2 regions of the Megamonas hypermegale genome follow, and region 2 is predicted to be linked to the other one. Evidence: riboswitches for the same ligand, from Rfam matches in the RefSeq annotation. Region 2 holds a riboswitch; the other holds the start of a gene.
The links. A riboswitch is a leader RNA that binds a small molecule or an ion and turns the genes downstream of it on or off. The one in region 2 is predicted to bind ZMP and ZTP.

Region 1 (6,282 bases), 480 kb from region 2:
AGATGTAAATATCATATTGTTTTTGCACCAAAATACCGTAGACAAGTTATTTATAAAAAAATAAGAGTAGATATAGGAAAGATATTAAGACAGTTATGCAAAAGAAAAAAAGTAGAAATAATAGAAGCAGAATGTTGCCCAAATCATATCCATATGTTAGTGGCAATACCACCGCATTTGAGTGTAGCAGGATTTATGGGGTATTTGAAAAGTAAGAGTAGTTTGATGATATTTGATAGACATGCAAATTTAAAATATAAGTATGGAAATAGACATTTTTGGTGCAGAGGATATTATGTAGATACAGTAGGAAAATATGAAAATGCGATAAAAGAATATATAAAAAACCAATTAGAAGAAGACATAATGATAGATCAAATAAGTTTAAAAGAATATATAGACCCGTTTACAGGTAGCAAGGGACAATAAGGCAAAAATAAAAGCCCCAAAGAGGGGCTTTGCCAGTGAAAAAAATGTGGTTGTCAGATTATTCAGCGCATCTTTTAAGATGCAACCACAAGAGAAAAACCCTTATAGGGTTGAGCAAACCACCAGTTTAACTGGTGGTTTTGATTTAAAATTATATGATGTTAAGTATTTTGGCAATACTATAAGCAGAGATACTAGCTAACATTGGAGCAATGATTGGAATCCATGCATAACGCCAATCAGATTCTCCTTTACCAGAGATAGATAATAATGCATGAGCTATACATGGCCCTAAATCACGGGCTGGATTTATAGCATAACCAGTAGGACCACCAAGACTTAGACCTATTGCCCAAATTAAAATTCCTACGATATACGTACCGAGACCAGATGGAAATGAACCATTATTAGGATTAAAAATAGCAAAAATCAAAAATATAAGTATAAACGTACCGATAAATTCACAAGCAAAATTATAACCGTAATTTCTAACAGCTGGAATAGTGGCAAAAACGCCTAATTTGGTCTTTTCATTTTCTGTAAGTGCCCAATGTGGTAAATAAGCGATATATACGATAACAGCGCCTAAAATTGCTCCAAGTATTTGTACACACATAGTAGCTAAAGCTTGAGTTCCTGTATAAATACCATTTAATGTTTTGGCTAAAGTAAGTGCAGGATTTAAATCGGCTTGAGGAGCTCCAAGTGCTGTAGATGTAAATGCACCCATTATTACACCAAATCCCCAAGCAGCAGTAATTACTATCCAACCACTATTTTCTCCTTTAGAACCTTTTAAAGAAACGTTGGCGACTACACCACAACCAAAAGTAATAAGAATGGCTGTACCAATAAATTCTCCTAATAAATTGTCCATAAAAATAATCTCCTTTCATATAGTTATTAAAGAATAAAGTAAATTTTAAATTTATTTTGGATGTTTTAGATGAAAAAACCATTAGAAGATTTTATTATAAAAAATACACCACCAAAAGTTAAATATGATGTCTAATTTTTGGCGGTGTATTATAAAATATTATTTTTTAGAATAAGCCTGTAATTTTGCCGTTTATATCAATATCCATATTTTCAGCAGCTGGTTTTTTAGGAAGTCCAGGCATTGTGAGTACATTACCTGTAAGAGCTACAATAAAGCCAGCACCAGCGCTTATACGTAATTCACGAACAGTGATTCTAAAGCCAGTTGGTGCACCGAGTTTTGTTTGGTCATCGCTCAAGGAGTATTGAGTTTTAGCCATGCAAATTGGCATTTTATCAAGCCCAGCAGCTTCGAGTTCTGCGATAGTTTTTTCAACAGCTGGAATGTAATTTACGCCGTCAGCACCGTAGATTTTAGTGGCAATTGCATTGATTTTATTTTTAATAGTATCGTTTTCATCATACATATAATGGAAATCGGAAGGTTTTTCTGCTGCTTCAATAACTTTTTTAGCAAGGTCAATAGCACCTTCGCCACCTTTTGCCCAAGCTTCAGAAATACTAACAGATGCGCCCATGCTTTCGCAAAGAGTTTTGAGTTCTTGTAATTCGTTTTCTGTATCTGTAGGAAATGCATTGATAGCAACTACGATTGGTAAACCGAATTTATGAATGTTTTCAATGTGTTTAGCGAGGTTTGTCATACCTTTTTTGAGTGCTTCAATATTTTCTGTGCCAAGTTCAGTTTTAGCAAGTCCGCCGTGCATTTTTAAAGCGCGAATTGTTGCTACGATAACGACAGCATTTGGTTTAAAGCCAGTGAAGCGGCATTTGATATCGAGGAATTTTTCAGCACCAAGGTCAGCACCGAAGCCTGCTTCTGTTACAGTGTAATCAGCCATTTTCAAAGCGTATTTTGTAGCCATTACGCTGTTGCAACCATGAGCGATATTAGCAAAAGGGCCACCATGAATGAGCGCAGGAGTACCTTCAAGTGTTTGTACAAGGTTTGGTTTGATTGCGTCTTTAAATAATAATGTGAGTGCACCAGTTACGTTTAATTCTTTAGCACGAACAATACGGCCAGAACGTGTATAACCAATGATGATGTTGCCGAGGCGTTTTTTCATGTCTTCAAGGTCAGAAGTTAAGCATAAAATTGCCATCATTTCAGATGCAACAGTGATATCGAAACCAGTTTCACGAGGTACACCGTGTGCTTTACCGCCAAGACCACAGATAATATTGCGAAGTGCGCGGTCATTTAAGTCGAGAACGCGTTTCCAAGTGATACGGCGAACATCAAGGTCAAGTGCGTTACCTTGTTGAATGTGATTGTCAATAACAGCTGCTAAAAGGTTATGAGCTGTAGTGATAGCATGGAAATCACCAGTGAAATGAAGGTTGATATCTTCCATAGGTACTACTTGAGAATATCCGCCACCAGCTGCACCGCCTTTAAGACCAAAGCAAGGACCAAGAGAAGGTTCACGAAGGGCAATTGTAGTTTTTTTGCCGAGTTTGTGAAGAGCATCACCAAGTCCAATGCTTGTTGTTGTTTTGCCTTCACCTGCTGGTGTAGGGTTAATAGCAGTAACGAGGATTAATTTACCATTTGGTCTGTTTTTTAATGTATTCCAGTAATCAAGGGAAATTTTAGCTTTATATTTTCCATATAATTCAAGGTCATCTTCAGGGATTTCAAGGTGTTTAGCAATTTCAGTTATAGGCTGCATGACAGCTTCTTGAGCAATTTCAACATCTGTTTTCATTTGGGTAATTACCTCCAATTTGTTTTATATTACTATTATCTCATATCTCAGGACATAAAAAAACGCCTGAGCATATGATTTTATGCCCAGACGGTCGACTTTTTTGTAAATAGTACGGTTCACGTGGTTAATTCCACTTAAAATCCGTCAGTTCCGTACCGTTTATGAATTTATGTCTTTATTATAACAAAGTGCATATTGATTAGCAAGTTGCATTTTTAATGCTGTAACAGTATTTTGCATTAGCATAGCGATTGTCAAAAGACCTACGCCACCAGGTACAGGTGTGATAGCTCCAGCAACGTTTACGGCATTTTCAAAATCGACATCACCGACAAGTTTTTTTGGTGCAATGCGGTTAATGCCAACATCGATTACTGTAGCACCAGGTTTTATCATATCTGCTGTGATAAATTTTGGCTTACCAATAGCTGCAACTATAATATCTGCACTTTTACATATTTCTTTTAAATTTTTTGTATGGGAATGGCAGATAGTAACTGTAGCATTTTTAGATAATAATAAATGTGCCATCGGTTTACCAACGATATTGCTGCGGCCGATTACAACGGCATGAGCGCCATCGATGTTTATATTGCTAGCTTCGAGCATTTTTAAGCAACCGTGTGGAGTACAAGGGATTAAAGCTTCTTGTCCAGTGACGAGCTTGCCTACATTGATAGGATGAAAACCATCTACATCTTTAAATGGATTTATTTCATTTAAAATTTCTTCTTCATGTTGCGCAATAGCTTTTGGCAATGGTAATTGTACTAAAATACCATGAATTTCTTTGCGAAAATTTAATTCATCGATTTTGCGAATTAATTCTTCTTTTGTAGTAGTTTCAGGCATTTCAATGACTTCGGAATAAATGCCTATTTCTTCGCAAGCTTTATGTTTATTGCGTACATATACTTTAGAAGCAGGATTTTCGCCTACGATGATAACGGCTAAACCAGGTGTTACGCCGTATTCTTGTTTAATGTTTAAAATTTCTTTTTTTGCTTCTTCTTTAAATTGAGTGGCGAAAACTTTGCCAGATAGGATTGTTGCAGTCAAAATAAGCACCTCCGCTTTAAATTAAATCTATTAATGTAAATATAAAGATAACAATAGATACAATGCCGTTGCGCATGAAATAAACTTGCGTTAGGCGATGAAAATCATTTGGTGAAATTATATTGTGTTGATAAATTAAAGTTACAATAGCAATTAAAACGCCAATGTAATAAATCCAAGATAAATCAAAATAAATTCCAGTTAAAATAAAGCATAATATTGATACGCAGTGAAGATAAGCGGCAATGCGATGAGCTTTAGCAACGCCAAATTTTGTCGCTAAAGAATGCAAATGATGCTTTAAATCAAATTCACGGTCTTGACTGCCGTAAATTGCATCAAAACTACCTATCCAAAGGCAAACACCGCCACTTAAAAATATTATACCGAGTGGAAGTTGTCCTGTCACAGCCATATATCCGCCCGCTGGTGCCATGGCAAGAGCTACGCCAAGGAAATAATGGCAAAGAAATGTAAATCTTTTTGTATATGGATAAAATAACAAAAAGAATAAACAGATAGGTGTAAGCTTTAAGCAGATTGGTGCAAGTTGAGCGGCAGAAAATAAAAATATGGCTAAACTTATGATGATTAAAACGAAGACTTCAATTGGTTTTATGGTGCCAGCTACAAGCGGGCGTTTTTTCATGCGGGGTTGAACTTTATCAAATTTTAAGTCAACAATATTGTCCATAGCAAGTGCAGAACTTCTAGCACCTACCATAGCAAGTGTAACCCAGATAAAATCGTGAAAAGTGGGAATACCCTTTGCCGCAAGGAACAATCCCATATAAGCAAAGGGCAGAGCAAATACTGTATGATGAAGGGCAATATTATTGATATGAGCGGAGAGCTTACTCAAGACCGAGTTCCGCCCATTTTTTATCTACTACTTTTTTGATGTCATCAGACATTACTATTTCATCAGGCCATTCACGACTATGACCTTCTTCTACCCAAGTTTTTGTAGCATCAATGCCGATTTTTGTACCCCATTTAGCCATTGGTGAAGAGTGGTCGAGAGCATCTAATGGGCCATCTACCATGACTAAATCTTGTTTAGCATCAATATTATTGTAAACACGCCACCAAACTTCTTTTTCATTTTGTACATCAACATGTTCATCAACTACGATGATTAATTTTGTGAACATCATTTGACCCATGCCCCAAAGAGCGTGCATGACTTTTTTAGCTTGCTGTGGATATGTTTTTTTGATGGATACCATTACACAATCGTGGAAAACGCCTTCAAGTGGGAAGTTGATATCGCGAATTTCAGGAATAGCTTGCTGTAAAAGTGGCAAGAAAATGCGTTCTGTAGCTTTAGCGAGATAGCAGTCTTCCATTGGTGGTTTACCTACGATAGTTGCCGCATAAATAGGATTTTTGCGATGTGTGATACAAGTGATATGGAATACTGGATAGTCATCAGCGAGAGAATAATATCCTGTATGGTCACCGAATGGGCCTTCACGGCGAGTTTCACCGATATTTACATAACCTTCTAAAACGATTTCGCTTGTAGCAGGAACTTCAACATCGACAGTTTTACATTTAACCATTTCTACGGATTTTTTACGCAAAAAGCCTGCAAATACCATTTCATCAATATCGCGTGGCAATGGAGCAGTAGCAGAATAAGTAACGACTGGGTCTGTTCCGATTGCTACAGCCACTTCGATTTTGTCTACGCCCATTTCTTTATAAGCACGGTAATTGCTAGCGCCATCTTTATGCAAATGCCAATGCATACCAGTTGTTTGACTATCATATTTTTGTAAGCGGTACATACCTACATTGCGTTTACCCGTTTTAGGATTGCGTGTAAATACAAGTGGTAAAGTGATGAATGGGCCACCATCTTGAGGCCAACATTTTAAAATAGGAAATTTGTCCAAGCTTGGATTGTCTGTGATGACAACTTCTTGACATGGTGCTTTTTTTACGTATTTAGGGAAATTTATAGCTCTTTTTGCAGTAGGAATGATATGCAGTAAATCCATTTTGTGTTGCAAAGAGATATACGGTAATTTTAAAATTTCTCTGAGTTCATTAGGGATTTCTTCAATATCATCAA
Region 2 (6,282 bases):
TGTGAGTTCAATAACTTTGCAAAAAATACCGTAACGTGATATCATGTTTTCCTCCATTAGTATTACTTATGAAGTCATTATAAATATTCGTTTTCTTTATGTAAATAAGGTTGTTATAATAATTAATGCAAAATATGAAAAAAGGAGAGATTTCATGTATCAGAATTTGTCTGATAACAAACAAGTATTTAAAGAAGGTATGCGAGATGGTATTCCTATTGCCTTGGGATATCTAGCTGTTTCTTTTTCTTTGGGGATTGCTGCTAAAAATGCTGGATTATCTGCGTTTCAAGGTTTTTTTGCCAGTATTTTGACGAATGCTTCTGCAGGTGAATATGCAGGTTTTACAGTGATTGCTACTATGGCTACATATTTAGAAATGTTTCTTGTCATTTTGATTGCTAACTCACGTTATTTAATAATGAGTTGTGCTTTAAGTCAGCGTATGCATCCAGATACGCCGTGGTATCATCGTCTTTTAATTGGTTTTGATATTACAGATGAACTTTTTGCAATAACGATTGCACGCCCTGGATATCTTAATCCATTTTATACTTATGGAGCAATGCTTGTCACAATGCCATGTTGGTCTATTGGAACAGCACTTGGTATTATTGCAGGTAATTTACTTTCTGTAAGTTTAGTCAGCGCATTTAGCGTAGCATTATATGGTATGTTTTTAGCTGTAATAATTCCTCCAGCACATCAAAATAAAACAATTGGTTTATTTGTGCTTATAAGTTTTGTAGCAAGTTATATTGCCAATTATTTACCATATGTTTGTAATTTATCTGATGCTACACGCATAATATTACTTACTGTTATATTAGCTTCAGTTGCAGCAATTTTATTCCCAATAAAACAAGAGGAGAAGGCACATAATGAGCAATAGTGAAATTTATATTTATATACTTATAATGGCTGGCGTGAGTATGGCCATTCGTGTTTTGCCACTTACTTTAATTCAAAAACAGATAAAAAGTCGTTTTATACAATCTTTCTTGTATTATGTACCGTATATTACATTAGCTGTCATGACTTTTCCAGCGATAATAAATGCGACACAAAGTCCTTTTTCAGGAGCATTAGCATTAGTTGTAGGTATTATAACAGCATGGTTTGGAGCAAGTTTATTTCAAGTCGCTGTATCGTGTTGTTGTAGTGTATTTATTTTGGAATTATTTATTTTGTAATTTATATGAATAAAAAAGCTGTAATAAATTGAGCTAGCTCAATTTATTACAGCTTTTTATCTTTAAACGCATAATATTTGTTCTCAATAAGAGATGATTTCTGCAAGATGTTTTAAGTCTTCTGGATAAACTTTTTTATTGGTTACAGCATCACGTAAATCAACGCTTACGATTTGTCCTTTATTTAAACCAAATACAATACCATATAAACCAGATATAGCAGCAAGTGCAGCCTGTTCACCTAAAACACTAGCAAACACACGGTCATTAGCTGTTGGAGAACCACCGCGTTGTACTAAACCTAAAGTAGTTAAACGAGTAGAAACACCTGTTTTTTCTTGTAATTCTTTAGCTAAAGCTTGCATATCACCTACGCCTTCAGAAGCTAAAATTACGAGATAAGTTTTACCTTCGTCATGTAATTTTTTAGCTTTAGCAACGACTTTTTCTTGATCGTATTCATCATCTGGAACGATTACCATATTTCCGCCGCCGGCAACTGCTGTATATGTAGCGAGCCAGCCGTATTTGTTACCCATTACTTCTAAGATGAAAATACGATGATGTGCTGCTGCAGTATCTCTTATTTTATTGATAGCTTCCAAAATTGTGTTAGCTGCTGTGTCACAGCCAATAGCATAATCTGTACCCCAAATATCATTTTCAATAGTTGCAGGGATACCAATAACAGGAAAACCAGTTTCTCTAGCAAATTCTTCAGCACCACGTAAGCTACCATCACCACCGATGACGATAAGTGCATCTATATCACGTTTTTTTAGATTTTCATAAGCTGTTTGGCGTCCTTCTTTTGTGTACCAGCGTTTGCAAAAACTAGTACCAAGGAAAGTACCACCACGTTGAATTATATCAGCTACGGAAATAGAAGATAATTCTTCCATATTATCATCAACTAATCCACGATATCCATCATAGACGCCCCAAACGCGAGAACCATTGCTAAGTATTGTACGAACAACAGCTCTAATAGCGGCATTCATGCCAGGTGCATCTGTACCACTAGTCAATACAGCTATATTTTTATCCATAAATAAAACCCTCCTAAAATTTTTCCAAAACATCAATATAAATCTATAAAAAAACTCTATTTTATGATTATTTCGCTAGATGGTATACAAAATCCTTTTAAATCTTATGCTAATCTTGACAAGTAAAGCAATATAATGATAAATTTTATTTTAGAAACTGTGTAACTGACGGAAGTGGAATTAACTACATGAAGCACAGTAGATTATCAGCCGACCGTCTGGGCAAAATATATTAATTTATCAATTTACTTACAGGAGGAAATCGTAAATGAATTCTATGGAATTAAAGTACGGATGTAACCCTAATCAAAAACCAGCACGTGTGTATATGAAAGATGGACAAGATTTACCATTTACAGTTTTAAATGGCAAACCAGGATATATTAATCTTTTAGATGCTTTTAATAGCTGGCAATTGGTTCGTGAATTGCGTGAAGCTACAGGTTTACCAGCAGCAGCTTCATTTAAACATGTAAGCCCAGCAGGTGCTGCTGTTGCTGTGCCATTATCTGATACTTTAAAGAAAATGTATTTTGTTGAAGGTGTAGAACTCACACCTATGGCTACAGCTTATATTCGCGCTCGTGGTGCAGACCGTATGTCTTCTTATGGTGATTTCGCTGCACTTTCTGATGAATGCGATGCTGCTACAGCTCGTTTCTTAGCTCGTGAAGTATCCGATGGTATCATTGCTCCATCTTACAGCGCTGAAGCTTTAGAAATCTTAAAGACAAAACGCAAAGGTAATTATCTTGTAATTCAGATGAATCCTGATTACAAAGCACCAGAACTTGAAACAAAAGAAGTATTCGGTGTTACTTTTGAACAAAAACGCAACGATATTAAAATCACAGAAGAATTATTCAACAATGTACCTACTAAAAACAAAGAAATTCCAGAAGCTGCAAAACGTGATTTACTCATATCATTGATTACACTTAAATATACACAATCAAATTCCGTATGTTATGCAAAAGATGGACAGGCTATCGGTATTGGTGCAGGTCAACAATCTCGTGTACATTGTACTCGTCTTGCTGGTAATAAAGCAGATATTTGGCATTTACGTCAAGCACCACAAGTATTGAACTTACCATTTAAACCAGATGTTCGCCGTCCAGACCGCGATAATGCAATTGATGTATATATCTCCGATGAATATATGGATTTACTCGGTGGCGATGATTGGAAACGCGTATTCACAGAAAAACCACCAGTATTTACTAAAGAAGAAAAAGAAGCTTGGCTTGCTAAAGTAAAAGGCGTATCTCTCGGTTCTGATGCGTTCTTCCCATTTGGCGATAATATCGAACGTGCTCATAAATCCGGTGTAGAATTTGTTGCACAAAGTGGCGGTTCTATTCGTGATGATAATGTTATTGAAACTTGTGATAAATACAATATGGCAATGGCATTTGTTGGAATTCGTTTATTCCATCATTAATATTAAAATAAAAGGTTGAGGCTTTAAGCTTCAACCTTTTTTCGTTATAAATTATAAATTGTACATATGATTTAAAGGCCCACTGCCTTTACCTAAATTTAAATTGGCTTTTAAAGCTCCTGTGATGTAATCTTTGGCATTTTGAATGCTTGTTACAAGGTCATGTCCAGCGGCAAGATTAGAAGCAATAGCAGAAGAAAGTGTGCAGCCCGTTCCATGTGTATTAGGATTATCTATGCGTTCTCCTTTAAACCAATGAATAGAACCATTGTCCCAAAGTAAATCATCAGCACAATCTTCTAAATGACCGCCTTTAATTAAAATAGCTGTAGGAATTTTTTTGAAAATAGTTTCAGCGGCTTTAATGCAATCTTCCTTAGTCTTTATAGGAAAATTACATAAAACTTCTGCCTCAGCTAAGTTTGGAGTTATGACTGTAGCGAGTGGTAATAATTTTTCAATCAAAGTATTAGCAGCATCTTCTTCCATCAAACGACTGCCAGCAGTAGAAACCATTACTGGGTCAGCTACTATATTTTTAGCTTTGTATTCAATTAATTTATTAGCAATTGTTTTTATGATATCTTTATTAGCTACCATACCAATTTTTACAGCATCAGGATTAATATCTTTAAAGATACAATCAAGTTGTAGTCCCATAAATTTTGCATCTGTTTCTAAAATACCATAAACGCCCGTAGTATTTTGTGCAGTTAAAGCGGTGATGGCACTCATAGCATACATTTTATGTGCTGTTATAGTTTTTATATCAGCTTGAATACCAGCCCCACCACTACAATCTGAACCAGCAATTGTTAAAACTTTTTTCATAATATTACCTCACTTATATATAATTCTTCCTATTGTTAATTAATTGATAAGCAAGTTCATTTTATAATATTTTTATTTTACCTGCAAAATTTTTCAGCTTCTTTTCAGAAATATTCAGTAGTATTTTTTTAGAATAAGACAGGAGGATTAATAGATGTGGGTAAAAATATAAATATCATATTAAATAAAAAAGATATAGTAGATAAATTTACTATATCCAAATCTACAATATATATTATTTTTGCCATCTTATGTGTATTATATATTTGGCACTTAGGATATTATCCATTATTCAATCCAGATGAAGGTAGATATGCAGAAATTCCACGTGAAATGTTATTTAGTGGCAATTTTATTACGCCACATTTAAATGGTGTGGAATATTTTGAAAAGCCAGCTTTGCAATATTGGATTACGGCAATATCTATGCTTATTTTTGGTGAAAATGAATTTGCAGTGAGATTATTTCCAGCGTTATGTGCTTTAGGTGGTGTTTTTTGTACATATTATTTAGGTACAAAAATGTTTAATCGTAAAACAGGTCTATTAGCTAGCATTATTTTAGCAACATCATTTTTATATTTGATAATTGGTTCTTTAAATATTTTAGATATGCCTGTATCTCTTTTTATAACGCTGTGTATGGTATCGTTTTATCAATTTAGTGTTACACAAAAATCTAAGTTTTTATATATTTTTTATGCATCTATGGCATTTGGGGTATTAACAAAAGGGCTTGTTGCTATCGTTTTTGCAATAGCGATTGCAGTGATATATGCTATATGCACTAAACAATTTAAATTGATATGGAAACTTTTTTCACCTATTGGTATTAGTATTTTTTTAATAATTTGCGTACCTTGGTTTTATCTTGTTTGTAGGGATAATCCAGATTTCTTTTATTTCTTTTTCATTCATGAACATTTTTTGCGCTATACAACTACTACGCATCATCGATATGCTCCAGCATACTTTTTTATACCATGTATAATTTTAGGTATTTTCCCATGGACGGGCTTTTTATTTGCTTCAGTATCGTTAAGAAAAATATGGGCTAGATTAAAAAATAGTTTTAGATATAATCAATATATTTACTTAATTATTTGGTTTAGTATAGTATTTATTTTTTATTCATTATCTGATTCTAAGTTAGTACCGTATATCATACCGTGTTTTCCACCTTTAGCCATATTGATTGCTAGTAGATTGGCTAATTTAGATAAAGATAATATCAATTTAAAAATACCTTTAATAATAAATGCAGTTATAGCTTTTTGTATTGTTTTGGCTTTGACAATTACAGTAGTAAAAAGTGATTTTATAACTGTTCGAGAATTTATGTTATTTGGCAGTCCTTTAATCTGTGTAGTGCTTATTTCAAATATTATTAGTTTAGTTTTGTGGTTTAGGTATAAAAATGCTTATCAAATTATTGTAATAACTATTATTTCAGCAATATTATTTAGCTTTTCTGTACAACCGATAATGACAGAAGTAGCAGAACATCGTAGTGGAAAAGATGTTGCTCAAGTGGTTAATTTATGGAAAAATCCAGATACACTTATTATTTGTTATCAGGATTATTTACAAGATTTACCATTTTATACGAAATCACGAATTGCACTTTACGATTATTATGGTGAATTGGAATTTGGTTCAAAACATGAAAGTGGTCAAAATTGGTTTTTTAATAAAACAGATTTACTAAAAGCTTGGCAAAATAATGAGAATGTTATTTTAGTAGTGCCTCAAAAGAGAAAAGAAG

Region 1: another riboswitch for ZMP and ZTP. It lies ahead of CKV65_RS01200 (formate--tetrahydrofolate ligase); the one in region 2 lies ahead of CKV65_RS09635 (phosphoribosylaminoimidazolecarboxamide formyltransferase).

The regions. Positions count from the first base shown of each region.
Region 1 is NZ_LT906446.1:246,102-252,383, forward strand. Features, by position in the region: gene tnpA (IS200/IS605 family transposase) at 1-429, shown strand, start outside; gene CKV65_RS01195 (MIP/aquaporin family protein) at 581-1,306, opposite strand; gene CKV65_RS01200 (formate--tetrahydrofolate ligase) at 1,473-3,140, opposite strand; ZMP/ZTP riboswitch at 3,218-3,305, opposite strand; gene folD (bifunctional methylenetetrahydrofolate dehydrogenase/methenyltetrahydrofolate cyclohydrolase FolD) at 3,303-4,202, opposite strand; gene CKV65_RS01210 (4-hydroxybenzoate octaprenyltransferase) at 4,219-5,064, opposite strand; gene CKV65_RS01215 (menaquinone biosynthesis decarboxylase) at 5,057-6,282, opposite strand, start outside.
Region 2 is NZ_LT906446.1:1,996,378-2,002,659, forward strand. Features, by position in the region: gene CKV65_RS09615 (LysR family transcriptional regulator) at 1-45, opposite strand, end outside; gene CKV65_RS09620 (AzlC family ABC transporter permease) at 155-892, shown strand; gene CKV65_RS09625 (AzlD domain-containing protein) at 882-1,193, shown strand; gene CKV65_RS09630 (ATP-dependent 6-phosphofructokinase) at 1,277-2,242, opposite strand; ZMP/ZTP riboswitch at 2,394-2,473, shown strand; gene CKV65_RS09635 (phosphoribosylaminoimidazolecarboxamide formyltransferase) at 2,511-3,686, shown strand; gene thiD (bifunctional hydroxymethylpyrimidine kinase/phosphomethylpyrimidine kinase) at 3,738-4,517, opposite strand; gene CKV65_RS09645 (phospholipid carrier-dependent glycosyltransferase) at 4,674-6,282, shown strand, end outside.